Regions from separate parts of the Anaerobacillus alkaliphilus genome, predicted to be linked through region 4. Evidence: riboswitches for the same ligand, from Rfam matches in the RefSeq annotation. Region 4 holds a riboswitch; each other region holds the start of a gene.
The links. A riboswitch is a leader RNA that binds a small molecule or an ion and turns the genes downstream of it on or off. The one in region 4 is predicted to bind cyclic di-GMP.
Positions count from the first base shown of each region.

Region 1 (7,413 bases), on a different contig from region 4:
ACAGTCGAAATTGACCCCATTACAGTCCAAACTGCCTCATTTACAGTCCAAACTAAGAACTTTATGAGCCAAACTGAGCAACTTACAGTCCAAACGCAATTCCGCCCTCCCTAAATTGACTCGCCCCCCGGTACACCACCGCAAAAAAATAACCGCCCCTCTCGGCGGTTACTCCTTCTCCAATACCTTCATCCGATCATTCTCAATTCCAACCCGAAAAGCGACCTGGTAGCTACGACCAACAAACTCACCATCGACCGTCAGTTCTACAGCTTCAATCTCAGCTAGGACAATAGCGACATCATCCTCAAGCTTCACTTCAAGGTCTAGAACTTCAGCAGTGTACAAGCTTTGATAACTAGCCCGAAACTCCTCATACACTACACTAGTCTGCCAATCACTTCCTAACAGAGAGTACGCAGTCACATAATCAAAATTAGAAATACTTTCGTAATAATAACGAACTAGATAGCTAGCTTCCTCCTCACTCAGTCGCATTCGGTAGTAGCTTCTTGGCTCCTCAACATGTTCCCCTTCTGACCAAGCGTTCACCAACGACCAGACATTTTTTATAGGAATTGAAAAACCAATCACTTCCCCCTGATAAGCTGCCGAATTAATACCGATAACTTGGCCGGTCGTTGCCAATATTAACGGCCCACCGCTACTCCCTGGAGCAATTGGTGCAGATATCTGATACGCTTTATCAAATTGATAAGGAGGCAAAGCAAAATCGCGATTTTTTGCACTTACAATCCCTGTTGTTACGGTATTTTGAAAGCCACGAGGACTCCCCATAGCAATGACGCCATCGCCTACTTCAGCTTCAAAGTCAAAAGCGACACTCATCGGCTCTGTGCCCTCAAGCTCCGGAACACGAACAACCGCAACATCAATAACCTCGCCAACACCAATGACTGTTCCATAATACGTTTGCGTATCTGGCATCCGCACGAGTACTTGCGTTGCGCCCTTGACGATATGGGCATTGGTAATAATGTCACCTTTGTCATTGTACAAAAAGCCCGAGCCTAACTCGCCATCTTCTCGTTCAATTTGAACAACCTTTGGCTGGTTTAGCCTGATGATTTCTTTTATATCAACGCTATTCTCAGTAATCATTTCTCCAGCTACTTCAACTGCTTCTTTTTCTTTCACTGGTGCTAGCGTTGATAACCCATCACCTGAGTAGATGCTAAAATTCTTGTCGAGATACCAACACGTGATCGCAGCACCAACTACAATCAGCAACGTCAGTACTATACTCCAGTGCTTATTCATACGTACGCCTCCCTATTCCACCGTCCAAAAACAATCAACAATTTCAACAGCCCCGACCATTTCAGAGATTACTAGAGTCTCCTCAAACCTACCCCTCTCATTAGGCATAAGTACAAAGGGCGTGACGTTCGTGAAACTCATGGTCAGCTCCCTACCGTCTTCGCCGAGAACTTTATAGTGAATGTCAATCTCGCTTATCGGCCGCGTCCCCACATTTTTAACTTCTCCCGAAACAACTAACTTCTCTTCATCATAGGAAAAATAAATTCCTAACGGCTTACCTGCTTCTGTCCAGTTAAAATTGTCTTCTTCTGCCGCTCGAGACATTGCCCTCTCTATACGGTTTTGCTCTTCTTCTTCAAAATCAATCCGTGCCGTCTTCACTTTTTCCAAATAGTTTAATAGCTCTGAGTTTTTTGGATCATAGGTCAACCCTAAATTAAATTCCACTTCAGCTTCCGTAAACTGATTTTTCTCTAAAAACCCAAGCCCCTGAACGATAGCTAGATCAACAATCTTCTCTTTAATAACCTCGACAAGTTGAATCGTTTCTTCGTTACTTGACTCCCAGGTCTTCTCATATAACTCAACCAAATCCTCCATCGTTTGCGCTTCGGATTGAATGGATAGTGTTGCAACGACTAGCCGGTATTGCTCTTTGATCATTTCAAAAAAAGGGCCTTCTTCCTGTGCTAATTCATACTCTAATTTATCAAGATCCTCTCCGTTTAACAGAGCCATATACTCTAAACCGCGTTCAACAACTTCTAAGTTAAAAGCCGCTGCAGTATGATTAGGTCGCTTCACGAGCACTTCTTCAAATGTTGCTTTTGCTTGCTCGAGCTCTCCTTCAAGTGCCAGAGCTTCCCCTTCCCTAACCAACTGCTCAACTTCACTATTAACCGTCGACTCATAGAAAAAGAAACTTCCAAGTACCACAATAGCAGTAAAAAGGGTCATAGTTGGCACGAGCCAAAATCGTTTTGACACGCGATTCCCACCCAGTTTAACTCCACAGTTCGAACAGTACCGACTTTCTTTATGTATACTTGCTCCACATTTATGACAATACAAAATTCACACCTACCTCTAAAACACCTATCTATACGATACTAACTCCTATTTTCAGACGGTTAATTTACTAATTGTCTCATAGATCGACTTATTTTTCATTTCCTAAATATAGTAAAAGGTGCAAGACCCTGCAGTTCACCTGCAAATCTTGCACCTTCTTCTATGATACAAATAGTTTTACACTACTTTCAATAAACTCATCTAATCCAACAGGCGAGACTTCATTGCCCGCTACAAATTGTGCCATGAAAAAGCCAAGGTTCATCCAGAGAAATGTCATCGCCGTAGCTTCTAGGTTCGTACCATTTATTTTTCCCCGCTCCTTCATTTCTGTTAAATACCGCAGCAAATACTCTTTTAATTGTCTTGGATTTTCAGCAGTTTTCTGACCAATTTCCGGGTGGAAATGTCGCTCTTGAAATGCAAGCATCACAATCTTTCTGTTTCGGTTCATATATTTTTGATAGGTTCTAGCAATCAATGCTAAGTCATGTTCAATATCGTAAGTGATCTGTTCCTCAAAAATCTGTTTCATACAATAATTGTACGAGTACTTCTCAACCGCAGCATCTAAAATCGCTTTTTTCGAGCCAAATCTTCGAAATAAAGTCATTTCACTAAAACCGGCTACTTGAGCAATTTCCTTAATCGTTACTGCCTTATAGCCCTTTTGTTCCATTAGATCAATCGCTGCTGATAGGATTTTGTCTTCTGTAGTTTGATTTTCAACCATAACCTCTCCTCCAAACTCAATTTTTATAGGAGCAACTTACACGAAAGGCACGAGTTCACTAAATCGACTCGTGCCCTCAAAGCAACGACATTACGCTGCTATCTTATTAGGAGTATTATTTTTGAAAATCAAACCTTTTAGATAAGGCATTACCCAACGATCTCCACCGATGCGACCTGCATTGTAACCAGCAGCTAGAATGAAGAAGGCAATTAAAATCATCCAAGGATTAGTTGAAATAGTTCCTGCGAACATGAAGCTAAAATTCATCACTACGCCGAAAAATGCTGCATAAGTTGTTAATACTCCAAGAATTAATCCAAGTCCTACTAATAACTCACCCCAGGCAACCATAAAGCTAAAGACATCTGCACCCGGAATAGCAAACTTTTCTAAGAATGCTACGTAATTTGGGTAAACTACTTCGCCGTGACTGACAACTGGATTTGCCACTGCGTTATTTAAATAACCTGCTGCACTGAACGGTTCGCCAGTAATTTTGCCCCAGCCCCCAGTTAACCATTTCCATCCAAGGTATACACGTAAGAAAGTTAAAATCCCTGCTGCTACTTTATTGTTTCTTAAAAAATTCATGACCATAATCGATCATCTCCTCATCGTTTTGATTTGAGATAGTGAGCGATCGAGATGGTGCGTGTTTCTTGTTTCGATCAGTGTGTTTGTGATCACTAACTATCTTCACTCATAGTATATAATGCTCAAGGTCGTCGCGACCGTCCCACATGTGAACATTGTATTGTGAAACAGTGAACAAAGTGTGAAGTGGTTTTGACTAAGCCCGAATTAATGATATCAGCTCACTTTTAATTCCGTAAAATTGTCATCTCTCAATAGATTAAGGTTGATTAGACCTGTCAAATATCCCTTTCCGCGAGAATACCTACCCAAGTATAATTTGCTTCTTCGCTCATAAAACATTTGATTTGGACTGTAAAATAGTCTGTTTGGACTGTAAATTTGATTTTCTGACTATAAATCACCGAGTTTAGACTGTAAACCATATTTTCGAGTGATTTCACTTAAAAACGGTCCCAAAAGGACCGTTTTCCATTACTTATTTCGTTAAAAACATCTGTGTATAGTATGATCGGTATTCGTTAGCACCATAATAATAACCGACTCCAATTCGCTCAAATCGGGAGTTAAGAATGTTCTTCCGATGACCTTCACTGTTCATCCAGCCTGTGACAACAGCTTGGGCACTTTGATATCCAGCTGCGATGTTTTCTCCAGCACTTCGATAAGTAATACCAAAATGAGTTAACATATCAAATGGTGAACCATATACAGGTGAACGATGGGCAAAATAACGTTGATCATGCATATCCTGTGATTTTTTCCTAGCTACTTGATTTACTTCTAAATCTAGGATTAGAGGCTTAACTCCATGTTTTACTCTTTCTGCATTCGTTAAGAAGAAAATATCAAACTCCATCTCTACTAATTTTTCAGACTCACCAGAAACTGGATACTGCAAATCGCCTGCTATAGGTTTTATTGAAGGATTTGATTTTATGGTTACAGTCCAATCCTTTTGAGACCATTGAACGGAGTAACCCATTGACTCTGTTGTTGAACGAAGTGGGACCATCGTCCTGTTTTGTACTAGTTTTGCTGGCACATCAATTTTTTCAACCATCTGCTGTTGCTGATTTCCATTTTGATAATGTTGAAGCACATATGGAGAATCAATTTGATAGATCAACTTAGTTTGTTGAGATCCTTTATCTTTAACACTAGTAATCATTCTCGTTTGTTGGTCCCAGTTAATATTTGAACCAAATCCTTCCTGAACCGCACGTAGGGGAACTAACACTCTACCATTTTCAATGATTGGCATCATATCTGAAAAATGAATTTTCTTACCATCTACAAATACTTGAATTGTGTTTGCTGATGCCGTTTGTGTTTGAAAACCTATCATTATGAACAACAATAATGACCCAAAAGTTACAAATTTACCCACCAAAAACACCTCCTTACTATATTTTTATATATACTAGATGACTTATCAACTGTTAAATGTTGGTTGCGATTATTAACTGGGAATTTAAATGCCAGAAAATTCGATCTAAAATACAGAAAAAGACTGTCGCTAGTTTCTGAAGCGACAGTCTTTTTCTGTATTAATAACTTGACTTCTCCTTGTGAAAAAAAGCCCTTTCAAAAAAACGCTCTTTCATTTCAGGATTAAGGCAATCCTTATAAAGAATATAATTATAATTCATTAAACACTTGTGCCATCTTTTGGCTAAAAAATTCATCATTACAAACTCCTCCTTAATTTAAATTAACACGTCGAAGGTAGAAATTTCGGTATCTGGCTGGCATATCAACGAATGACTTAGCCCCTATAGTTTTGCGTACCAACATCTTTCAATGAGGTTGCCCTTTCGTACGTAATTATGTAATATGAACCTTTATTTTTTATTATACTTGATGATGATAAAAATATAGTAAGCCAATATATCTAATTTCCTGTCTACTATCCCATAAAATATATAAGACTTTTTTACCATTACCGACAAAATCTAGCAAAAATATATTGGAAAAATGCCAATTCTTGTAATATACTATTCATATATTAATAGGGGGGTCATAATGGGAGCACAGATTAGTCAAGAGAAACTGCTGTCAATCCTTAAAGAGATACAAAAATTAGGTGATAGCAACCATACACTAACGTCAAAAGACTTAGTAAAAGAAATAGAGAGATTGTTGTTACATATAGAAGAGATCAATTACTCTTAATAGAAATCATAACCGATGGACTTAAAATTCCATTGGTTTTTTTAATGTAACTTCAAACATATGTTAATTATCTGCTAGAAGCAGTAACTCTAGTTAAAAATCTCCTATAATTAAATTTTAGTGTTAACAATTACGCGCATTTGTCGAAATATTATATAAGAGCAAAAAATGGTAGGAGGAAAATAATACAGTGAAAAAAAATATCATTACATCTTTGTTACTTATCTTACTCTTTTCATCAGGATTTCCTAATCTTGCATTTGCGAACAGTAGCACCATCAAGGTGTTTGTTAACGGAGTAGAAATTCAGACAGACCAACCACCAATCGTTAGAAATGGTAGAACGTTGGTTCCATTAAGGGCTATATTTGAATCACTTAATGCCAAAGTCGTATATGAGGAAGGCACAAGGAAGATCACCGCCACAAGAGGTGATACGAGAATTATCCTTTACATAGGATTTAACCAAGCAATCGTTAACAACAAACAGGTGACCTTGGATGTCCCTTCTCAGGTTATAAATGGTAGAACTTTAGTGCCGGTTCGTTTTGTAAGTGAAGCTTTAGGTGACCGCGTTTTCTATGATGCAGCGAAAAGAGAAGTTCGAGTAACAAGAGCTCAGAGCCCAATGTCTGGAGTAGCAGCAAGAGATGTGGAAAACTTTGGTGACGGCCGCGATTTAGAGGTTAGCTTTAAAAGAGCGGAAAACGAAGCACCAGTAAGTGAGTACCGAGTCATGGTGGTGAAAACCTCCCAAGCAACAAATTTCAACTTAAACACTGCGTTAAGTATTTCGCCAAGTAACTATACAGTAATTACGAAATCCGGTCAGGACATTCGCCAGGTATTAACTTCGTCAACCCGAGATACGGATGGTGCATTCGTAGAAAATGATATTAATTATACAGTGTTTGTTTTACAGGTTGGGAATGGAGCTAGCCCACAACACCACTTAGCAAAAAGCACTCCTGTCACACTCACACTACCAAACCGAGTAGCAGCAGTCACTAACGTAACAGTTAGAGATGTTTATGACTACGGGGATGGTCGAGACCTTGAAGTAAGCTTTAATAGACTTGCAGATGAAAATCATCTCTTGTATTACCGTGCCATTGTCGTCCCTAATAGTGAAATAAGTCAATTTGACTTGTCTGCAGCAAAAGAAGTAACAAGTGGAAATTACACAACGATCTTTAAAACAGGGGCAAATCTCGTTCAAAATCTCACGAGTACTCGAGACTATAAAGGGCGAGTTATCCAAAATGGAACGACATACCGTGTGTACATCCTAGCTATCGGTAATGCTAGCACAGGTTTCGGAAGTTCTTTATCTGCGCCATCTGCTCAAATAACGCCAGCCAGCAGGCCTAACGATATTAGAGCTACAAATGTTGTTGCAAGAGACATATCTGACCATGGTGATGGTCGTGATCTTGAAGTCACCTTTAAAATTCCGAGTCAAGAAATACGCGTCGCTAATTATCGGGTGATGGTTGTTCCCGCCAATGAAGTTAATAGTTTTACATTACAAAAAGCCAACAGCGTTTCCAGTT
Region 1 is NZ_QOUX01000032.1:24,728-32,140, reverse strand. Features, by position in the region: gene DS745_RS09180 (S1C family serine protease) at 169-1,281, opposite strand; gene DS745_RS09175 (FxLYD domain-containing protein) at 1,294-2,271, opposite strand; gene DS745_RS09170 (TetR/AcrR family transcriptional regulator) at 2,516-3,088, opposite strand; gene DS745_RS09165 (DoxX family membrane protein) at 3,179-3,688, opposite strand; gene DS745_RS25135 (stalk domain-containing protein) at 4,164-5,075, opposite strand; cyclic di-GMP riboswitch class I at 5,422-5,509, opposite strand; gene DS745_RS24550 (hypothetical protein) at 5,711-5,860, shown strand; gene DS745_RS09155 (copper amine oxidase N-terminal domain-containing protein) at 6,051-7,413, shown strand, end outside.
Region 1: linked by a shared signal. The riboswitch ahead of DS745_RS25135 (stalk domain-containing protein) and the one ahead of DS745_RS20860 (putative bifunctional diguanylate cyclase/phosphodiesterase) in region 4 are both predicted to bind cyclic di-GMP.

Region 2 (7,413 bases), on a different contig from region 4:
TAGTTCCGAGACACTTTTACCTTTTGCTGCTTGCACACTTTCGATAACTCCATCATTCTTAAGTTCTTTTAAGTGCGTTAACTTGTTTACAGACACTTGCATATCTTTTGCATCTTGATATGTTTCACTATTATTCTGTGTAACAGTCACTACAACATCTTGTGGAGTTGAGATTTTAATCGTTTCTTCAATTTTTTCAATTACTTTCTTATTTTGTTTTTTAAGCGGAATAATTGCTGTTTCAACATACGAATTGTCAGACGTTAGATACCCTTTTTCATAAGAATACTCAATAATCTTTTGATATGCTTCTGCCAATACAAGGTTTTCGATTTTTAAAGTTGAGAGTAACTCTACAGCTTCCTCGTTATATCCTGTTGCTTTCTCCACTTCCATTTTCTCATTTAACACTAGCTCAAGACTAGGATTTATATCAATCGCTAGTACGTATGAACTAGTGGGTGCTGTCATTTGAAATATCGTGTATGCCATAATTGCTAAAAAGAAAACTGCCGCTACAGATACATATTTCAACCATGATGTTTGCTTCTCCACATGAACATACTGTTCTCCCAATAATGGTGGGGCATTATGAGCAGCTCTAGCAATATTCTTAAACGCCCCATTTGGGCATAGTAAAACAATTTTATCTTCGGTTACTTTTACAACTATTCCTTCTGTACTTAGTTTGCCCATCATGACCGATCCCCTCTTTGAATGTATTGACCCAGCAATATCCACTGTGGATGAAGCTTTAATAAGATCAACGTAACGATATATTTCCGATGTCTTTCAATTGTTTTCACCTTATACCCTGTTTTCTTTACAAACATGGTCGTTGGGAATTGCCTCTTTTTTATAAACTGTTCGACACACTCTTGATCTTCTACAAATCTCTCAACGAGTTCAAACAAACTTTCCCTCGTATCTTTATGTTTAGGAGAAAACTTCTCCAATTCTTCAAAGTTTATTTGGTATTTCTCAAGTTCCTCACTTAGCTCTAGGATCTCTTCTACTAAATCATTTGCTTGTTTTTCCTTTTCATAACGCTGCAACGATTGCTCTACTTCGTAATTTGTTTGAAGATTTCCTTCATCTATAACATTGGCATTTAACGAAACATGCCTTTCATTCTTTTCTTTGCGAAAAAAATCGATCAAATCCCTTTGCACTAATAGATACACGTAATTAAGAAAGGTCCTACCTTTTGATGAGTCATACGTATCAATAGCTTTATTTAGAGCTATTAGACCAATACTTGCCTCTTCTTCACTCCAACTTATATACTTCTTACAAATATGTCCTACGGTATTAAGCACGTAAGGCTTGTAATGACGAATTAACTTTTCACGCACAAACTGATCACCATTTTGGGCACTAGCAGTGTCTTCTACGACATTAGCGGTTTCCATCCCCTACGCCTCCTTTACCGATTTATACGTACATCCTTCTATTATCCTTCGTTTATGTAGTCAAAGAAAGTAAAAGATATTACCAGTAAAACCAACTAACTGAATAACGTATGAAAGAGACTGGCTCAATATACCTAGTGATGGCTTGAGCAAGTCTCTTTTTGTGGCCTTGTATTATGGTCTTCCTTGACCTTGGCCGTTTCCTTTATTATCTTTGTTACCTTTATTCCCTTTATTTCCTTTTTCAGCAGCTTGCTCTAATGTTCTTTCTACCTTCTCTTGTGCTTGCTTTTGTGTTCTTTCAATTTTTTCTAGAGCCTTTTCGTGAGCTTTTGTTTGACCTTTTTCAAGATGTTTTGTAGCACGCTCTTCAGTTCTTTGAATTTTCTCTGCAGCCTTAGTTAACGTTCTTTCTACTTTCTCATTTGTTTTTACAACATGCTTGTTGCTTTCTTCTACTTCTTCTGTTTCTAATTCTGTTGTAACGTCGCTTTCTACTTCAATTGTTTCTTCTACAAGTTCAACTTCTTCTGCCGTTACTAGCTCTTCTTCTAATTTTGCGATCGCTTCTTCAACAGACTTCCAAAGGTCTTTGGCTTTTGCCACACGAGCCATCGCTCTTTCTTGATTAGCCAACGCTTTTCTAATTCCAGCCTTCGCTTGCTCAGGAAGGTTATCTCGCTCTAATAATGCTAGTAGATTTTGACTACGTTTGACGATAATTTGTGCTATTACCTCTTCTAGTTCAGTGATGTCCTCACCAATTTTTGCTGCTTCATCAACGATATTTTCGATAGCTGCTAAATTCTGATCGATGTCTTCAACTAGTTCTCCGACTGCGTTTTCCTCGCCAGTTTCAATGACAGTTTCGATTTTATCAAGGCGATTTTCTGTAAAGCGATCCTGAACAATCACCCTTTGGACAACATTTTTCGTTAGTTGAGCATTTCCTTCAAAGATATGAAATAGCAATTCATCTACACCTGTTTTTTTATTGTCAACACTATCGGCAAAGGTTGCTCCACCCATTGTTAAACCACCTACTAAAATTGCTGTTGATATAATTTTCTTCATCGTTTAGTTCCTCTCCTTGTTCACTTAATAAATTTCTATCATTTCACGAAAATCTTCTATCGTCTCTCTGTTACCTTCAAACATTTCGTCAGGTGTCATCATCGTGACTATTATTTGACGATCTGACTTTTCCTCAATCCATATCTGTGTGCGAATGCTTTCTTCTAGCTCAGTTTTCCAAGCAATAAAATTAAGTCCTTCACCAACGACAGTAACCTCACCTGCACCTGATAATAGCTCTTTCTTTATTTCTGACACAGTTTTTTCTTTTGGAATAACAGAGATCAAACCAATTATATTATCACGCGTAAACTTCACAGTTTGTGAGGTCTCTTTCTCAAGCACCCAACCAGTTTCTGCCTCAATTGATATTCCTAGTTCGGAATTATCGTAGTAGTTATTACCATCACCATTCGGATTGTTATCAGTAACTTCTTCCGTAGCTTTACTACAACCAACTAAAGCAGTCAAAAGAATGATGAGAAATATATGTACTACCTTATGACTCACGTTCTCTCACCTCAAATTTCCCATAATATCATTTTGGCAACTGGCTAACATAGGTTGAACCCTTAGTCCCTGTAGTTTTGCGTCACCACCTTTCAATGGTTTTGCCCTTTACTTGTTTTTTCTTTCTTGCTTATCTATACGGAGAATTACTTCATTTTAAGGGGGGGAATGAAATTTAATTAAACGTTTGTTTAAGAGAGAACTTGTACTTATTTTGAAAAACGTTCATATGAATTATTAAGTAGGGAGGTGCTCATATGGGGTTAGAGATACTTTTAACTCTACTTTACACATGTATTATCGCTTGGATCTTTAGCTTTTTATTTTTGTATCGGAAACACATCTCCACTATGGCTGGGATGATGATTGCGATGACAATTGGGATGACACTTGGTTTATCTTTTGGGACGATTATGGGTCTTATTTTTCCGGAACATTTTTTTGAAATCACGGTCATAAGTATTTTATTTGGTGCAATTATGGGAACTATAGCTGGATTTCCAATTAGTATGATGGCCATTTTAGACGGTTTTCTTTCAGGAGCAATGGGTGGAATGATGGGAGCTATGCTAGGTGTAATGGTTTCGAGTGATATGGCTAACAATGCGATGAACGTAATCATTGTGCTGGCTGCTGGCGTTTTCTTTATTTTGCTATTGATGATGCAAGGTGAAGTAACAGTTAAAGAAAAAGGTTGGAGGAGTTTCTTCTTTAGGAGACGGTTTCCTTTATTTATTGTTATCTTACTGGCCTTTTATTTTACAGATCATTATTCCTTGCCTAATCATCAAGAAGAGACTGACCATTCTCATCATCATCATGAAAAATAATTGTCAATTTTGAATTTTGAATTGTTGGATAGGGCTAGGCTTCGCAGTTCCGTAAAATTATTTTTAATGCAAACAAAGCTCAGTTCAATTTTGAACTGAGCTTTGTTCTATCAATCATAATTCATAATTCATAATTCACAATTCTACTTAACTATCATCACAGGGCATTTCGCACGTTTCGCAGCTTTGTGACTAACCCCACCAAGTACCATGCTTTGTAAACTATTTAGGCCGCGACTACCAATGACCAGGCAATCAAACTCTTGATTATTAGCGAACTCTACAATTGTTTCTCCTGGGTCGCCGTGAAGGATTTTTAATTCATGTGCTATCGATGATTTTTCTAATAATGTAAGAATATCCTTTAGTTTCTCTTTTCTTTTTTCAGCGATATCTTTACTGTCCCCAATTCGTAGCACATCTGATTTTGAGGTTGCTCCATCAACTACATATACAATCGTCACTTTACTTTGTTCTTTTCCCCCTACTAAGTGAATAGCATTTTCAGCTGCTCGTAGTGAATGTGCTGAACCATCAGCCGCTAGCAAAATATGTTCAAACATGAAATAACCCCCATTTTCGTATAATAAAACAAAAGTGCCGGTCATCTAAGATGAACAGACACTTTTGTATGTTTCTAACAGTATACATTAATGGCCAGAATTTTTCGATAAGCCACCAATTTTTTGTACTAATAATGAGCTTTCTTTATTTAACCCGGTAAAATGAACGGTAATTCCACTTTGTTCATATTTCATTTCAACCTTATCTATCGCACCTATCGCTGAGTCATCCCATAGATGGGCTCGGCTAAAATCGATTTCCACTTCTTTAACAGCGTCTTTGAAATCGAAGGCAGCAATAAAGTCCGTAACCGATACGAAGAATAGTTGCCCTTCAACAAAGTAAGTCTTCTTATCACCTGAGTGTGAAAGTTTAGAAGTCACGTGAACCTTTGAAATTTTCGCTCCGAAGAAAATTGCACTTAGAAGAACACCTGTTAAAACCCCAATTGCTAAGTTATGAGTAATTACAACAGTTAAGACTGTAACAACCATAACAGTTGCGTCTGTTCTAGGAATTTTGTGAAGTGTTTTTAATGAATTCCAGTCGAATGTCCCAATTGCAACCATGAACATAACTCCAGCTAAGGCCGCTAACGGAATTTGTACAACAACCGAGCCAAGGACAATAATTAAAAACATCAGGAAAAGTCCAGCAACTAAAGCTGATAAGCGTCCTCTACCACCTGATTTTACGTTGATCACTGACTGACCAATCATCGCACAACCAGCCATCCCACCGAAACAGCCGGCAACAATGTTGGCAATCCCTTGACCGCGACTTTCTCTGTTCTTATCACTATCCGTATCTGTCATATCATCAACGATTTGAGCCGTTAATAAAGACTCTAATAAACCAACAATTGAAAGTGCTAATGCGTATGGAAAAATGATCATTAATGTTTCAAATGTTAACGGAATGGATGGAAGCATAAAAATAGGAAACGTACTCTGAAGATTCCCCATTGTTCCTACATTGCTTACTCCTAAGTTTCCAAAAACTGCGATGACTGTTACAACGATGATCGCTACTAATGTCGATGGAATTGCTTTTGTAAATCTAGGTAGGATATAAATAATCGCTAAAGTTAAAGCAACTAGAGCATACATTACCCATGTAACATCAACAAAGTGTTGTAATTGAGCTGTAAAAATTAGGATTGCTAATGCATTAACAAACCCTACCATAACTGATCTAGGTACAAACTTCATATACTGAGCTAGTTTGAGCACCCCAAATAAAATCTGAAGAACCCCAGTTAAAATTGTTGCAGCCAATAAATATTGAAGTCCATGATCGGCTACGAGGGTAATCATCAGTAATGCCATTGCACCTGTAGCAGCTGAAATCATTCCCGGACGGCCACCAACAAAGGCAATAACAACGGCAATACAAAAAGAAGCATAAAGACCAACCATTGGGTCTACACCTGCAATAATAGAAAATGCAATAGCTTCCGGTATTAATGCTAATGCTACTACGATCCCTGCTAAGGTGTCTCCTTTAATATTGCTAAACCATTCTTGTTTAATTGCTTGTAAATTCAAGCTTACACCTCTTCCTTATTAAGTTTTTTAAAAATTTGACTTTCGACTCTCACGAAAGTCAGTCCGTTATCAACAAATTGAATTCTACCACGGATGAAGAAGAATCTGAATTTCGATGTAAGCGTACTACATGGCCATTTTTCTCCGTTAAACTACTTGTATCTTTTCTTTTCTCGTTTTTTCACAAAAAAGTCACATTTACTAAAGTTTAATAAATCAGAAAATTTATTTTTTGTTGATATTTGGAATACTTTTTAAGAAATTGTTATGATATAGGTAATAAATTTTAAGTGAGCGGTGATTTCATGTTAAAAGATACAGGGGAACGCATGATACCAAAGGAATTGGACTCAACAAACGCGAGTCTTTTAGAACATACAGCCAGATATTATTTTTCAACTCCATACGTTGAGGGGCGTGTTCTAGATATCGCCTGCGGAACAGGCTATGGTAGTCAGATGGTTGCAAAAGTAAAAAAGAAAGAGATTACAGAAATGATAGGTGTAGATATTGATGAAGATACGCTGAAATACGCTAAGGCCAACTATTACCATCCTTCTCTGAAATTTGAGCAAGGTGATGTCATGGATCCTTCGTTACCAGAAAAATTGGGCTCATTTGATGTAATCATGAGTTTTGAAACGATTGAGCATGTAGAAGATGATCAATTATTCATGAAAAATATGTATTCGTTACTGAAGCCTGGAGGAACTCTTATTTTATCCACACCTTTCGGAAAAGGCAGAGGAGTCCCTTGTGGCCAGCCCTTCCATTTTCACCAATTGACAAAGGAAGAATTCAGCACTTTGTTCAAGGATTTTAGCGATGTAGAAATTTATTTTCAACGAGGGGTAACGATTGAACCACCAAGAAAAGACGTTCATTATCCTATCGGGGTTGCTGTTGCGATAAAATAAACTCCTACTTTTTTTCATAGATCTCCTTGTATGTTTAGTTCACTCTTGAAGAAACTAAATGGAGTAAAGGAGGGAAAAAAAATGGCACAATCAATTAACGAAATTATGACGAAAAATGTTGTTTGCGTAACACCGCAACAATCTATCCAGGAGTGCGCTCAACTTATGAAGCAGCACAATATTGGTGTAATTCCTGTTGTAGAGAATGGACAATTACAAGGGATTGTCACTGACCGTGACATTACCATTCGTTCAACTGCTGACGGTATTGGACCTAACACTCCAGTATCACAATGTATGACGAACAACGTTACTACTGCTAGCTCCACAATGGATGTTCATGAAGTGGCAAACATCATGGCACAACAACAAATCCGCCGTCTACCAGTTGTTGATAACAATCAACTAGTGGGAATGGTTGCGATTGGTGACTTAGCTGAAACAGACATTTATCAAAACGAAGCTGGAGAAGCTTTAGCGAGTATCTCTACGCCAGCGGAACCAGACCAGCTTAGACAATAAGTAGTAGCAGTGTGCTTAAGGGCACACTGCTTTTTAC
Region 2 is NZ_QOUX01000032.1:185,040-192,452, reverse strand. Features, by position in the region: gene DS745_RS09815 (anti-sigma-I factor RsgI family protein) at 1-699, opposite strand, end outside; gene sigI (RNA polymerase sigma-I factor) at 696-1,412, opposite strand; gene DS745_RS09805 (coiled-coil domain-containing protein) at 1,587-2,486, opposite strand; gene DS745_RS09800 (hypothetical protein) at 2,511-2,996, opposite strand; cyclic di-GMP riboswitch class I at 3,029-3,112, opposite strand; gene DS745_RS09795 (hypothetical protein) at 3,254-3,826, shown strand; gene DS745_RS09790 (universal stress protein) at 3,970-4,389, opposite strand; gene DS745_RS09785 (SulP family inorganic anion transporter) at 4,477-5,937, opposite strand; gene DS745_RS09780 (class I SAM-dependent methyltransferase) at 6,243-6,854, shown strand; gene DS745_RS09775 (CBS domain-containing protein) at 6,936-7,376, shown strand.
Region 2: linked by a shared signal. The riboswitch ahead of DS745_RS09800 (hypothetical protein) and the one ahead of DS745_RS20860 (putative bifunctional diguanylate cyclase/phosphodiesterase) in region 4 are both predicted to bind cyclic di-GMP.

Region 3 (7,413 bases), on a different contig from region 4:
AACGATATCAGGGGGTAACAAAATGAAGAAATTTAGTTTACTAGCATTAATAATTTCTTTCATGCTACTTTTCACAGCATGTGGTGGCAATTCAGGTACTGAAACAACATCAAGTGATACAAACAATCAACCAAAACAAACGGAAAAACAAACAGATACAGCAAAAGACCCAGTTACTATTAACATGTTCCAATTTAAAGTGGAAATTGCTGATGACCTTGCTAAAATGGCAAAGGAATATGAGGCGCTTAATCCACACGTTAAGTTAAATATCCAAACTGTTGGTGGAGGAGCTGATTATGGTGCAGCTTTGAAAACACAGTTTGCATCAGGGAATGCACCTGACATCTTCAATAACGGTGGTTTTACAGAAGCAGAAACTTGGTTAGAGCATTTAGAAGATTTATCTGATCAACCTTGGGTTAAACATGTGTTTGAAAATGCAAAAGCTCCAATGACGATTGATGGAAAAATTTATGGTCAACCACTTAACCTTGAAGGTTACGGTTTTATCTATAACAAAGATTTATTTGCTCAAGCAGGTATTACTGAACTACCTAAAACACTAGATGAATTAGAAGCTGCTGCACAAAAACTACAAGATGCTGGCATTACTCCATTTTCAGTAGGTTATGGTGAGTGGTGGGTAATTGGAATTCACTTAGCAAACATTCCTTTTGCACAACAAGATAATCCAGATGCATTTATTCAAGCTCTAAACGATGGAACAGCAAAAATTCAAGAAAATGATAAATTTAAACAATTCATGGACTTATTTGATCTAACAATCAAATTTGGAAACAGCAATCCATTAACAACAGATTACAATACACAAGTTACCCAATTTGCGGCTGGTCAAACAGCTATGATGCAACAAGGAAACTGGACGAACAACATGATTTATGACATTAATCCTGGAATTAACATTGGTTTCTTACCTATTCCAATCAACAATGATGCAAAAGCTATGGATAAACTAGCTGTAGGTGTACCAAATAACTGGGTAATTAACAAGAACTCGCCAGTTAAAGAAGAAGCTAAAGCTTTCTTAGATTGGATGGTAAGCTCAGAGATCGGTCAAGATTACCTAGTAAACAAATTTAAGTTCATCCCTGCGTTTGATAACATTAAAGCAGATGGCTTAGGTTCTTTAGCAGATGACATCTTAACGTATTCTAGTCAAGATAAAACATTATCTTGGAACTGGTTTAAGTATCCAGATGGAGTAGCTAATGAGTTTGGTTCTATCATGCAAGCTTACATTGGTGGGCAAAAGACTAGTGAGCAAATGCTAACGGATTTCCAAGCTGCATGGGATAATTTAAAGAAGTAACAATTTGAAGAAGATGTGAGAGTACATTCGTACTTTTCACGTCTTTTTCCTATTAAACTGATGTTTAAAAAAGTATAGCTAAACCATTAAATACTATATATGATATAACTAGAAATTAATCATGACATGGGGTGAGCGGTTGAGTATTAAATATAAACTAACGATATTCTTATTAATTGTTACGCTCATACCAGGGTTAACAGCAATTGTTACTACTTATTTTTATACAAAAGAGAAAGTCAAAGATCACTTCATTGAGGAAAATGTTAAGGTCATTTCTCAGGGGAAATATGATATTCGTGATTACTTCCTATCCATCACTGAAATTCCGTTAAGCCTTTATGCCAATCGAAAATTTATGAATGTTATGGAACAAGGGATCTCCAACGACATAGATATTGCACAAGAGGAAGTTAAGCGTTCGTTGCTAAATCTTTATTTTACAAGAAAAGAAATAGAGCAAATCTATTTATACGTTGATAAGGGACAAGACGCTTATACTGTTTATAATACGAAGGTTAGTAGTAGAGGAAAGGTTGAAAATAAACTCCTAAATGACTATTTCGAAAAGCTGATAAATGAACGAAGCTACTTTATACTTGAGCCTACCCATGATATTTATAGCTACAATAATCAATCAGATATTCCGAGAACTAATGTAAAACCAGTAGTTAGCTTTCATCATGCATTAAATGAGGTAACTTCGGGAAAACTTCTCGGTTTTATTTCGATTGATATTGATATAGCAGCTGTGAAAACCATATCAGATCGCTTATATTTTTCTGAAGGTGAACAGTTTTATCTTATAAGCGGGAACAATGAGGTAGTCTATTCGTCTGATAGTGATTTAATTGGAACATTCATAGACGATCGACCTTGGCTACAGCAGATACGACAGCAAAATGAAATGAGTTTTGAATGGAAGGATGACTCGTTTGGTGGTGTTTTTGTTTATGATCAATTACCCGCCCCTTTTGAAAAGTGGATGATCGTAAAAGGAATTTCTAATGAGAGAATGTATAGCGGTGCTCAGTCAATTGCGAGAATGAATATATACATTCTATTATTCTTCTTTTTACTTAGTGCTTTTGCCACATTACTCGTTGCTATCAAGCTTATTTCTCCAATTAAAATTCTTATTGAAAATATGAAAAAGGTAGAGAAAGGTAGATTAGAAGTTGATTTTCAATCGTTAGGTAAGGACGAATTTGGGCAATTAGGCTATCATTTTAAATCCATGGTTAATCAAATCAATGAGTTAATTGTTCGGAAATACCGCTTAGAGATTGAAAACAAATCTAACCAAATTCGTGTATTACAGTCGCAAATAAACCCTCATTTTTTATATAACTCGTTACAATCAATCGGAACAATTGCTTTACGAAATAAGGTCCCGGAAATTTATACTTTAATAACCTCTTTATCTAGCATTATGAGGTATAGCATGAACATTGATGAAGATGTTGTTCCATTAACAAAAGAAGTCAATCATGTAAATGCGTATTTATCTTTGCAGAAACAACGCTTTCAGGAGAGACTGTTCTACTCAATAACTGTAGATGATGAGTTGAAGAAAATCATGGTTCCGAAGATGATTTTACAACCAGTTGTTGAGAATTACTTCAAGCATGGCTTCGAAATGAGTAACCTTACTGGAAAGATTGATATTCAGATTTTAAAAGAAAAAGAACGACTAACCATACTCATTGAAGATAATGGATTAGGGGTTACTGAAGAGCGATTAAAAGAAATTGAGCTTATGTTAACAAAAGGAATTAAACTTGCGAAAGCTGAAACAACGAGTATTGGATTACAAAATGTCTATGAGCGCCTCGAGCTCTATTATGGGGAAAAAGGATTAATGAAGGTAGGGAATCGAGAAGGCGGAGGCTTTAAGGTGACACTTGCAATACCCTTATATCGTATAGGAGTTGAGGAAGATGAAAGCAATAATCGTTGATGATGAGGTGCATGTGAGGGAAGGGATTCGACTTTTGGCCCTATGGGATATCTTTGGAATTACAGATATTTATGAAGCGGTTGATGGTGATGAGGCAATTTCTTTGATTCAAAAGCATAAACCTAGCATTATTTTTACCGATATGAAAATGCCAAACAAAGATGGGATTAGCCTATTAAAGTGGATACAAGAACAACAGTCACTTACGAGTAAGACGATTGTGATTAGCGGATATGATGATTATCAATATATGCGTAAAGCGATCACATATGGTAGTTTCGATTATATTTTAAAACCAATTGATCCTGAAATCCTTAATGAAACACTTGAAAAAGCTGTGACCCAGTTAATAGAAGAAGAGAAGAAGCGGAAGTTGTCTAATGTTAATCCTTTTAAGGAAGCTATTTTTCTAGAGGAAGAACATAGCTCTATCCATGAGATAGAAGCATTTATTCGCGATAACTATCAAAAGGAAATCAAGCTTCAAGAAATCTCTGAACGGTTCTTTTTAAGTAGGGAGTATATCTCGAGAAAATTTAAGCAAGTTTATGGCGAAACAATTTCTGATTATGTGCTGAAAATTCGAATTGAAAATGCAAAGGTTTTGCTGAAAAATCCTACGATAAAAGTGTATGAAATTTCAAGTATGATTGGGTATCAAGACGATAAATATTTTCGGAAAGTATTTAAAAAACAAACGGGAATTACCCCAACAGAATTCCGTAACCAAAACGAGAGATAAACTTCCAACTCATCTCCTAGATACATTGTTAAGCACTTGTTATATAATAAAGTTGTAATGAAAAAGGCAAACTTATTGAAAGATAAGGACGCAAAACTATGGGCCTAAGGGAAGTGAATTCCTACGGTTGCCAAGTTGCCATGTTCCTCTTAGAGGGTCTATGGCCAAATGAGAGGAGAGCTAATATGAAAAAAATAGTGGTAATGTTTATGGTCGTTTTAATGGTGGTATCAGGCATGAATGCCATTCAAGCTCAGAAGCCTTTTGTGGTAGCTACATGGCTCTGGGATACAAATGAAATTGTCACGAATGAACAAGAAGTTCTTCGCTTCCTACAAGAGAAAAATGTGACAGATCTATACTTACAAATAAATAGGCAAATTCATGTAAATACGTATCGAAGCTTTATTGAAAAGGCAACGAAACTAAATATTAAAGTCCATGCTTTAGATGGTGCACCTACTTGGGCAACTCGTAATGGCAGTAAACAATATAAGCCTTTAATAGATTGGATAAGGAATTACCAATCCCAGGCGACTGCAGATCAAAAGTTTTCAGGAATACATCTCGATGTAGAACCTTATTTATTGGCTGATTGGCAAAAAAATCAGAAGAATACGGTTGAATTTTATCAGCAGTTTGTCATTGACTTTCGATCATTAGCAAATGACTTGAAGATTGAGTATGCTTTAGATATTCCATTCTGGTTTGATGAAATCAACTATCGTAATAAATTTGGAACAGGCCTCTTAAGTGAATGGTTAATTAATCAAACTGACACGGTAACAATAATGGCATACCGCAACTTTGCTGAAGGACCAAATGGAATTATAGATCTTGTAAAAACAGAGGTTGCTTACGCTGAGACAAAGGGAAAGAAAGTTATTATCGCTGTTGAAACAGAACCTTCAAGTGAAGGGACACATATTAGCTTCTCTAGCCTATCAGTGTTAGATCAAGAGCTTCAAAAGGTAATTAATCATTACGAAAAGAATACAAGTTATGCTGGTACGGCGATACATCACTATGCTAGCTGGAAAACACTAATAGAATAAATAATAAAAACTGCTCAGTAACACTCTGAGCAGTTTTATTATTTATTACGGTTGTAAAATCATTGCCTCTAAACGAGGTGTCCCATCTACAATGCCAATTGCTGTTATTGTATAGGCTTCGCCTGCTTTTAGATTTGTATCGCGCAAAGTTAACACAACATTATCAGTTCCAGCTGCTCGAACTTCAAGAGTAACACTACCTGGATCTACTTCAAGGTAATTTGCGATTTGTCCAAAGGATACATTGCTAAATAAAACATCGCCGCCTGCTATAGCAATATCTACAGCTGGAGCATTTGGAGATAAATGCCAAAAACGTACTTTTGACTTGTTTCTTGGGTTTCTTGTTGTATCAACAACCGGAACTAAACGAAGGTTTGCTAATCTACCTGCGGCTGCCACTGTATAGTTACGACCTGATTGTACCTCTACAGTTTCGGTCAAGACTGGATTTGTTGTTTGTCCAGCAGGGTAAATATCAATTCTGTAAGAGCCTGCGGGCACTTCTAAATAAGGACTAATTTGGTAATAAGTAATATTCTCTAACGTCTTCTCACCATTAACATAAACATCAACCTTTGGAGCGTCAGGTGACACATGAAGCACACGGACTTTGGCTGGTGCTCGCCATTCAGGTTGTACCCCATAAGAATTTCGGACATCAACAGGTTGCATTTGGCAAAGCTGTTGCATGCACATAAAGTGCATTTGATAATAATAGATATGTCTTTGTGGATCTAAATACTTGTAATAATTAGCAAGTAAGTCATACATAGCTGCATCTTGAGCTACCTTTTGATATTGTGGGTAAAAATGGTACATGTTTTTCCCTCTCCCTTCGTTCATACACACACAACAATAATGTATGCGGAAGGGGAAATATTAGGACTTTGTCTAGATTTATTTTTTTAAGCCTCGTCTAAAAACAAAGCCTCCAATTCATCTAAATACATCGTTAATTCATAGGAGTCTTCTTTAGCGTCTTCCAGCATACTGTTAATCGAACTAATATATTCATGTAAACTCATAAACTTCATCCCCTTAAGTTTGTTATTACTATTATTGTTACCAAAATGACAAACTATTAAACTAGTAATAATATTTATTTTTCAAATAGGTACCACCCTAAGAAAAGTTCCATACAATAAAGAAAAAAGACGTGTGGGAGTTTTACTATGGCTACTAACTTTTTATATGCTGCTTCCTTGAAAACAGCAAATGGAACGAAATGGGGATATATTAACGAAAAAGGTGAATTTGAAATTCAGCCTGAGTTTAATTTTGCTCTTGATTTTCAGAAAAATGGATTAGCTACAGTTGAAAAAGATGGAAAATATGGTTGTATTGATAAGTATGGTATTATAAGAATCCCTTTCCTTTTTGAGTCAACAATTGAATTTTCTGAGGGAAGAGCTGCTGTAGTCTATGCTGGCGGTTTTCATGTCATCGATGAGCAAGGAACTATCCTTACCAAAAAGCCTTACAATTATATAGGAATGTTTTACGATGGTAGAGCGCTTGTTTCGGATCAAGATAAAGAAAGTAGTTTTCGTTATGGATACTTAAATACACATGGAGATATAGCTATTCCAATTCAATTTGAAACGGCTAGTGATTTCACTAATGGCATTGCAATAGTTAAGCTTAGTGACCTTCAGTTTGCCCTGATTGATCGGCGTGGAAATATTGTAAATGTGTATCCGTATTTCTTTGTCGGGTACTATGGAGAAAATCTGTTGGCGTATCGTAAAGACCCTAGTGACTTGTATGGGTATATAGATCTGAGAGGAAATCTTGTCATTTCTCCAAGGTACAGAGTTGCTCAAGCATTTGAAGATAGTCGAGCCGTTGTTACTGAAACTGAAGACTTACAGAATAGATACGGATTAATAGACCGGACAGGGAACTATATTATAAAACCAAGGTATAATGACATCATGCCATTAGGTGAACACCGGTTTGCCGTAGGAAAAGCACTAGATGAGGATAAACCATATTTAGGCTCACGCTATGCTCTTGCTAACTGGAAGGGTGAATGCTTAACAGATTTTATCTATGACCATATTTCTAGATTTGAACAAGGGATTGCTTCGGTAGGTGATGGAAAACAAGCATTTTTTATTGACCGAACAGGTAATCGAGCAAGGGGACTTCCAGTCGTACGAGGAGCAGATAATGTTACATTAGTGGGGAAGTTAGTTAGAGCTATGAAAGGAACACGAGTGGCTTATTTTGATCGTAGAGGTAATTTAGTATGGAAACAAAATACAATCATTCCATTAACAAGCCGTTATCGTGTTATAGAGAAACAATATGAACCGAA
Region 3 is NZ_QOUX01000039.1:171,533-178,945, forward strand. Features, by position in the region: gene DS745_RS12545 (ABC transporter substrate-binding protein) at 23-1,333, shown strand; gene DS745_RS12550 (sensor histidine kinase) at 1,473-3,293, shown strand; gene DS745_RS12555 (response regulator transcription factor) at 3,274-4,035, shown strand; cyclic di-GMP riboswitch class I at 4,091-4,178, shown strand; gene DS745_RS12560 (amidase) at 4,221-5,090, shown strand; gene DS745_RS12565 (DUF4397 domain-containing protein) at 5,136-5,912, opposite strand; gene DS745_RS12570 (WG repeat-containing protein) at 6,266-7,413, shown strand, end outside.
Region 3: linked by a shared signal. The riboswitch ahead of DS745_RS12560 (amidase) and the one ahead of DS745_RS20860 (putative bifunctional diguanylate cyclase/phosphodiesterase) in region 4 are both predicted to bind cyclic di-GMP.

Region 4 (7,413 bases):
TCTTGCGAGGAACTGCTCCCAACCTGGAAGCTGTTCACGGCAACGTCACCAAGAAGCCCACATAAAAATAAGCGTTTTTTTTCCAAGTAAATCGTCAGTTGAAAATGGTTCCCCTTTCAGATCTGTTAACGTAAACGTCGGAAGTTTGTGTAATAGCATGACAATCATCCTTTTTATTTAATGATCCTCTAACTGCACCCCTAAGCCTTCTGCTAAGCGGTTGACGAAATTAAAATAAGAAGTAATTTGACATAAATCCAAAATTTCACGATCACTACAACCGATGTTTTTTAGTAATGTAACATCAGCTTCCTTAATATTCGTTGGTTTTTCTGTTAGTTTCACAGCATAATCAAGCATTGCCATCGTTTTTTCATCAACATTTGCTTCCTTATAATTTCTTTTCAATGTTTCAACCAACTCTTCATTTTTCGTAAGTAAATGGAGCGCCGCCCCATGATGTTCCATTCAATAATGACAGTGATTAGCAGCAGACACTGTAGTCGCAATCATTTCTCGCTGTGCTCTAGTTAAAGGCGATTTCTTAAACATAATCGTCTTATAATAAGCAAGATGTGTTTCCATAGAATCAGGAAATAAGCTATGAACCTTTATGATGTTGGCTACTTTATTCCCCATTCCTTCGTATAGCTCTTTTAATTTCCCTTCTGCTTCATGTTCGTGGATTATTTCAATATAGCTCATTTATTTCAACCTCCCTATATTATTTTACTAATTTCATAGTAACAGATTTTCGGAAATTTCAGTTAACTATTTATAAGATATGGTGCATAAAGGCTCAACAAATTAAAAAGAAGGAACAAACATTGTTTGTTCCTTCCTCCGTTTGTCCATCTAACGTGGACTTTCTATTTAATTTGTCCACGAAAGGTGCCAGGCACCATCTCTGCAGGGACTGGTTTTGAATATAGATAGCCTTGTCCAAAATGACACTGATACTGAGTGAGTATGTTTGCTTGTTCTATAGTTTCTATCCCTTCTGCAATGACTCGAAGGTTTAAGTTAGCACCGATGTCGATGATCGTCTTTACAATTGGTTGATTTGCTTCGTCTGTGATGTCGTCAATAAACAGCTTGTCAACCTTGATCGTATCAATGGGCAACTTTTTCAAAATGTGCAGTGAGGAATACCCGGTTCCAAAATCATCAATTGCCGTTTTGACGCCAATGTCTTTCAGTTGTTTTAAGATGTTAATAGATTCATTGACATTTTGCATAATGCTTTCTGTGATTTCTAGCTCTAATAATGCTGGTTTGTGTCCCGTTGTTTCTAAGACATTTTTTACCTTTGCAATAAAATCAGTATGCTGGAATTGCCGAACCGAAACGTTAACCGAAATAGTAACCGGTGGCAAACCTTCCTTTTGCCAAGCGAGGTTTTGTTTACATGCCGTTTCTAAAACCCAATCTCCAATTGGAATAATCTGACCTGTCTCTTCAGCAATTGGAATAAATTCCGCTGGCGAGATTGAGCCCATTTCGGGATGAAACCAACGGACTAGTGCTTCCACCCCGGTCGGTTGTCCTGTTTTTAGATCAACAATTGGTTGATAATAAAGGACCAACTGATTTCTTTCAATCGCTCTACGTAGCTCATTTTCTATTTTCACCTTTCTAGTAAGAGCATCATTTAAATCTGAATGGAAGAAGCAATAACTATTTCGACCATTCCCTTTTGCAAGATACATTGCAAAATCAGCATTCTTCAATAGTTGTTGACTTTCTTCCGCATTCCTAGGGTATAAGCTAATTCCAATACTTGGAGAGATTGAAATGTCATGATGGTCCACTATGAAAGAGGCTCGAAACTCTTTAATAATGGTCTCTGATATTTCAATACAATTCTCTTCAGTCGCATTAGGTGAAATCACTACAAACTCATCTCCACCGATACGATACAATACATCATCTTCATTTAGAACGTACTGTAATCTCTGTGCTGCAATTTCTAACAAGCGATCTCCAATATGGTGACCAAGTGTATCGTTCACAAGTTTAAACCGGTCTAAATCAATTAGTAGTAGCCCAACTGAACTTTGAGCTTGTTTCGCTTCATCCATATAATGAATAAGTTGTTCATTGAAGCTTGCGCGATTATTTAGTCCTGTTAATGAATCATGATAAGCCAAGTATTTGTATTCATCCATTAAGATCTTATTTTTTCTGATAATCACAAACTGACGGCTAACAATCATAATAAATATTAGAAGCATACCAATACTAAGCGCGTTAAACTCATAATGATAGCTATGTATCCCAAGTACCATCAAGATAATAACGCTTATATACGGAAACACAGTCTCTGAATTATCCAAATAAGTGCTGTTATTCAAGCTATTTTCTACCGACGTTTCCTCTGAAAATAAGGCAGCTAACCCAATAAACATCAGACCGAGTAACCAAATTGGTTCAATAGCACCCCCATGTTGGTAAGCCTCTCTTAACGTTAAGTACAAAAAGGCAGAGTCTCCAGTGATTTGGAAAATAAATCCAAAAATAAGCAATACTATCATCGGTCGTTCCTTACTAGATTTAGAAAGATAGTATAAATACGTAATAAGGAATAAGATGCTTAAGTCTGTAATTGTATAAAATAGCCCAATCATTGTTAGAAAGAATGAGTTTTCAGATAGTAACCAAATAGGTGTAATCAAGAAGTGGATACTAATTGTTACAGATACTGTCATAAACACAATGATATTAAATGTAAATGGACTATTAGCCGTAGAATTACTTAAGCTTTTAGTTTTTTGTACCAAAGCCATTAAATAGAATATATAAGCACCTAACCATAATAAGAATGAAAAATCATATACTGACACGAAGCCCTGATTAATGATAGAAAATAAGAAGATGACGTTTCCGATGATATTAAGGAAAACTCCAGTCCCTAGTAATAACCAAAAGTTCCTTTTACTACCCGAAGAAGACTTTTTAACAACATTTAGTAGTAAGACAAGGGTAATCATTCCTGTAACCATAGAAAATATACTTGCTCCAATCGATCTCCTAAATGCCTCTTCTGAAAATAAGAAAGACCACCCATAATATAAAAAGATAATGGCTGTAAATAGAAGTAAGATCAAACGCCTATTTGTTGTTAGCATATAATTCCTCCATTTTTTCCACCAATAAGAAAAAAAGCTATCTCCAACGAAATACCTTAACCGCTATTTCCTTGGTAACTCGGCCACCATAGGTTGGCACAACAACCAGTAGGTCCGAAGCTTTGCGTCCTCACCTTTCAGTAAGTTTGCCTTTTCATTGAAGTTATTTTATTTGGCTTGGATATGACCTTACCAAGCTACAGTTAGTTTACCACATAGTTCGACAAAATAAATCATAGTTTGATATATTTCCACATAGATTTTAAGTGAAACAAACAAAAGACTACCCATGCACTAGGTAGCCTTTATCGTTATTTTATTGAGGTACGCAGATTTTCTCTCACTCCGATTGTTCAGTCGAGTAGGATGGGTCCTCTCCTCTCAGGATTGTGACCCTACCCCCTCACAGATCCGTGCGGGCGCAATTAACGCACACGGCTCTTCCTAAACATCATTCACAAAATATAGCTAATGTGATCTCTTAAATCATAAATGTTAACTTTAACTTTAGGTTTAGGTAGTGGGAATTTCCTGAGTAGTAGGTGAAACTTTTCCCACGTAAATGATTTCCTTTGACTACGGCGGTTCATCCATTTAAAGAACTGTTTCACAATTTCTCTTACGAATTTAGCTACATTGTTTGTGTTATCAGTAATACAATAGTAATTGTAATATCCATTTAAAGAGCGTCTGAGTCGGTCAATAAGCTCCACCATATTCTGATGTCGATTGGTTTTAAACCATTCTTTGCTTTCCTTTAGTTTCGCCTGCATCTTTTTCTTGCTTGTTTTACGTTTCACTCTAAACTTTCCTTGCTTGCTCTTGCCACAATAGTGCGTAAAACCCAAGAAATCGAATATTGGAGGTTTGCTTATACCTTTATCTTTACAGTTACTAGTCGCAAATCTCCCAAAAGGAATTATTTTCGTTTTGTTCTCTGCTATTTCTAAATTGAATTTGGCTAAACGTAGTTTTAGCACGTCATAGAATTGTTCCGCCTCATTCTTGTATTGGAAACAGCACACAAAATCATCGGCATAACGAACAAGGTAAGCCTGTCCTTTACAATGTTTCTTCACATGTACTTCAAACCACAAATCGAGTACATAATGTAAGTAAATATTCGCGAGAATTGGCGAGATGATACCCCCTTGAGGAGTCCCTCTGTCCGTCTTAAAGTATTTCCCTTGTTCCATATAACCACCTTTAAGAAATCTACCGATTATACGTAGGAAGCTTGGGTCTGCAATACGATGTTCTAAAAACTTCATCATCCAATGGTGGTCTACGTTATCAAAAAATCCTTTGATATCAACATCTACGATGTAACTAATTTTCCGTTCCTCAATATACACATTTAAGATCTTTAGCGCATCATGACAGTTTCTACTTGGGCGAAATCCAAAAGAACAGTCTAGAAAATCACTTTCATAGATTGTATTTAAGATCTTTGCCATCCCTTTCTGAACAATTTTGTCTTCATGTTCTGGGATACCTAAAGGTCTCTTCTTGTTCTTTTCTTTTGGGATATAAGTCCTTCTAACAGGAACTGGTTGGTAGCTTTTCGTTTTCATTCGTGTAATCAGATCTGTTAGGTTTTCATCCACTTTCTCACTGTAATCTTCTTTCGTTGTACCGTTAGTTCCTGTGGCTTTATTACTTGGTAGTTCTTGATGGCAGCTTTTCAGAAATTCGTGATCTAAAAGGTGTGCTAAAGAGGTGAATTTTAATTGTGGATCTTCCTTAGCTAATTCTGCTATCCTAATAAGTTTTGTTTCCATTCTACTTCTACCTCCGAGTGTAGTAAATGTGTCCCTTGTTAGGGTAATGTTCAGGTGACTGTCTTTCCTCGTGCAGAGTTACCCGCATTCATTGGTACTATACAGTCATCCGACTTCCTATAGTCATTTGGTTTCCTTACTTTGTATCGCTTGTTCAACCATACTCTCTTCAAGTGAAGAAAGAACATATAGGATATCCCGAGTTGCCACGTAATCATTGTGAAGCATGCCTGGCTCTTCGACCCCGAGAGAGTTTTATGTTCCTCACCATATCGGTAACATAAGATATTGCCTTCCAGTTGTCCGACACTGTCGGCCTCTCTAAATTTGAACTAATTTCGGGGCTCAATCACTTTCAGGCCTACTACCTGGCTGTCTACGCTTAACCCACGTCGGTTACCCCCGTGAGTCCAAGACTCGCTATTGGCGACTTGGTTAGAGTCTTACCAAGCAGGAGTTCCACCTGCTAAATTACGCAACCTTGCTCGGTCGCTCCGGACATACATTCCGTTATTTTGCCACTTTTCTTGATTTTCTAACTTTCGAGGACACAGAGGCCCTTATTTTAGGTAAAAAGCCTATTTTCCAGCTGTCTTTGAGGAAATAAGGGATTGTTATCATCATATCCATTTATGATGTTCGTTATAGGGGTTTTATTCTAAATTCATATGTCCTCAAAATCTCAAAAACGGCCTTTTTCGAGAAAATAGCGGAGCGTACGTCCGCCAAATCCTCCCCGGACTAGACTGACATTCTACGCGACAAACGAACGAAGGATCCAAAACGCGACCATCATCGACTGAACAAAAAATAATGTTCCCCAGATAAAAGCCGGAATAAATGTACTCTTCGCTAAGCTTGTGGCATCGCCTGCTTGCCTTCGATCGCGGAAGCTTAAGTAACAAATAATAAACGCCGAGCGTACTGCTTCCACAAGTAGTAACGCTGCTAAAAATTGGACAAATATCTCAATAGCTCCCACATGTCCTAGATAAACGAAAAGCAAACATAGGCCAATAAACGTTGTCAGCCAAAATACACCGTATAGGTTCCTCACCCATAGTACTAAATTAATGATCGCCACTCCAATAAACCCATATAACAATTCCAGGTACAGACCTTCGCCAATTAGATAAAAACACGCGTAAGCAACAAGTGGCGAGAAAGTATACCCAGCATATGAGATGAACACTCTACTAATCCAACTCCCTGAAGCCGTAATAATTTGACCTTCAGTACTAGGAAATAATGAGATCTTAATAACTCGTCCCTTACATAATAGGCAAGCGATCGCATGTCCCATTTCATGAAACATCGTATTTAAAGCGGCAAAATACAAATTAACTTTCGGAATATGTAAAATAAAGAATACTAATAGAAAATATAGGTACCATTGGTTAAGCAATCTATCACCCTCGAAAAAATGTTATCATCTTCTTTCTTACCAGTTTTCACCCTTATTAAACAAGGAGTTGTCATGAAGACAACCCCTTCTCACTTACACATAGGATGGATTTACCGTAGCTTTTCTCTGAAGCAGGTCATATTGTAGTAGTCTTACATTGAAAAGCATAATAGGGTCAAGATACTTTTCAGGGTTTGATTTCAGGCGTTGCAATGCATCTTTCTTATATTGAATATCTTGCTGTTCGTTTTCGATCACTTCATGTAAAACTTGAAATGATTGACTAAAGAACATGGAAATATCACGTTCAATCCCTTTTTCAAACAATTCAAATTGGATCATGAATTGATTTGTAATCGTTCCTGCAATTTTCTCAAAATCCTCTTTTTCAATAAGTTTTTGATAAAGATTACATAACATAGTTTTGTTAGAAAGTGTTCCTAATAGTTTCCCAGCGCTCTTTAATACCAATTGAGAAGGAGTATAGCGGTTGATGATATTCATTTTGTCGAGACGAACTCCTTTAGATAACCGGTGAGAGTCTCTCTTCCAATCATCTAACACCTGAAAGTCACAATCGAAACTAAAGTGCTGTCCTTTATACATGGTAGTAAAGCCTTCAGCCATTTCCTTTAAGAAGTTTGAACTAAGTGATAATTCCTCTGTACACTTTTCGAGCCAAATAGCGATCTCCTTCGAATATCTAGGTAAAATAGTATGTTGAACATACTGATAAATTCTTTCGTTCATTTGTTCGTTGAGGTCAATATGGATTGTTTGAAAGTCCCTTTCTTCATTCACTAGAGCGGAACAATCGCTAAGTAACTTCGGAATATTGGTTTTTAGTTCCTGCTTCATATCTTCTTTCATTTTTCGATATGACGTTTGAAGGACTTCGTTTTTTTCTTTTTCCAAATCACTTACTTGATGAACAGCCGCATGGAGCTTCGAAACCATATCCTCTTTCCACCTAATTGTTTCAGTTAAATCAATTTCTGTCTCGACACGCTTCTTTAACAGGTAAGCGAGAGTTTCACGAACGAAAAATAATAGTTTTTCGTTTCTTTTTTCCGTACTCAGCGCTCCCTTTACAGCTGTT
Region 4 is NZ_QOUX01000047.1:87,523-94,935, reverse strand. Features, by position in the region: gene DS745_RS20875 (TlpA family protein disulfide reductase) at 46-159, opposite strand; gene DS745_RS25575 (peroxidase-related enzyme) at 178-468, opposite strand; gene DS745_RS25570 (carboxymuconolactone decarboxylase family protein) at 469-705, opposite strand; gene DS745_RS20860 (putative bifunctional diguanylate cyclase/phosphodiesterase) at 870-3,128, opposite strand; cyclic di-GMP riboswitch class I at 3,199-3,289, opposite strand; gene ltrA (group II intron reverse transcriptase/maturase) at 3,584-4,909, opposite strand; gene DS745_RS20850 (M50 family metallopeptidase) at 5,664-6,314, opposite strand; gene DS745_RS20845 (tetratricopeptide repeat protein) at 6,408-7,413, opposite strand, start outside.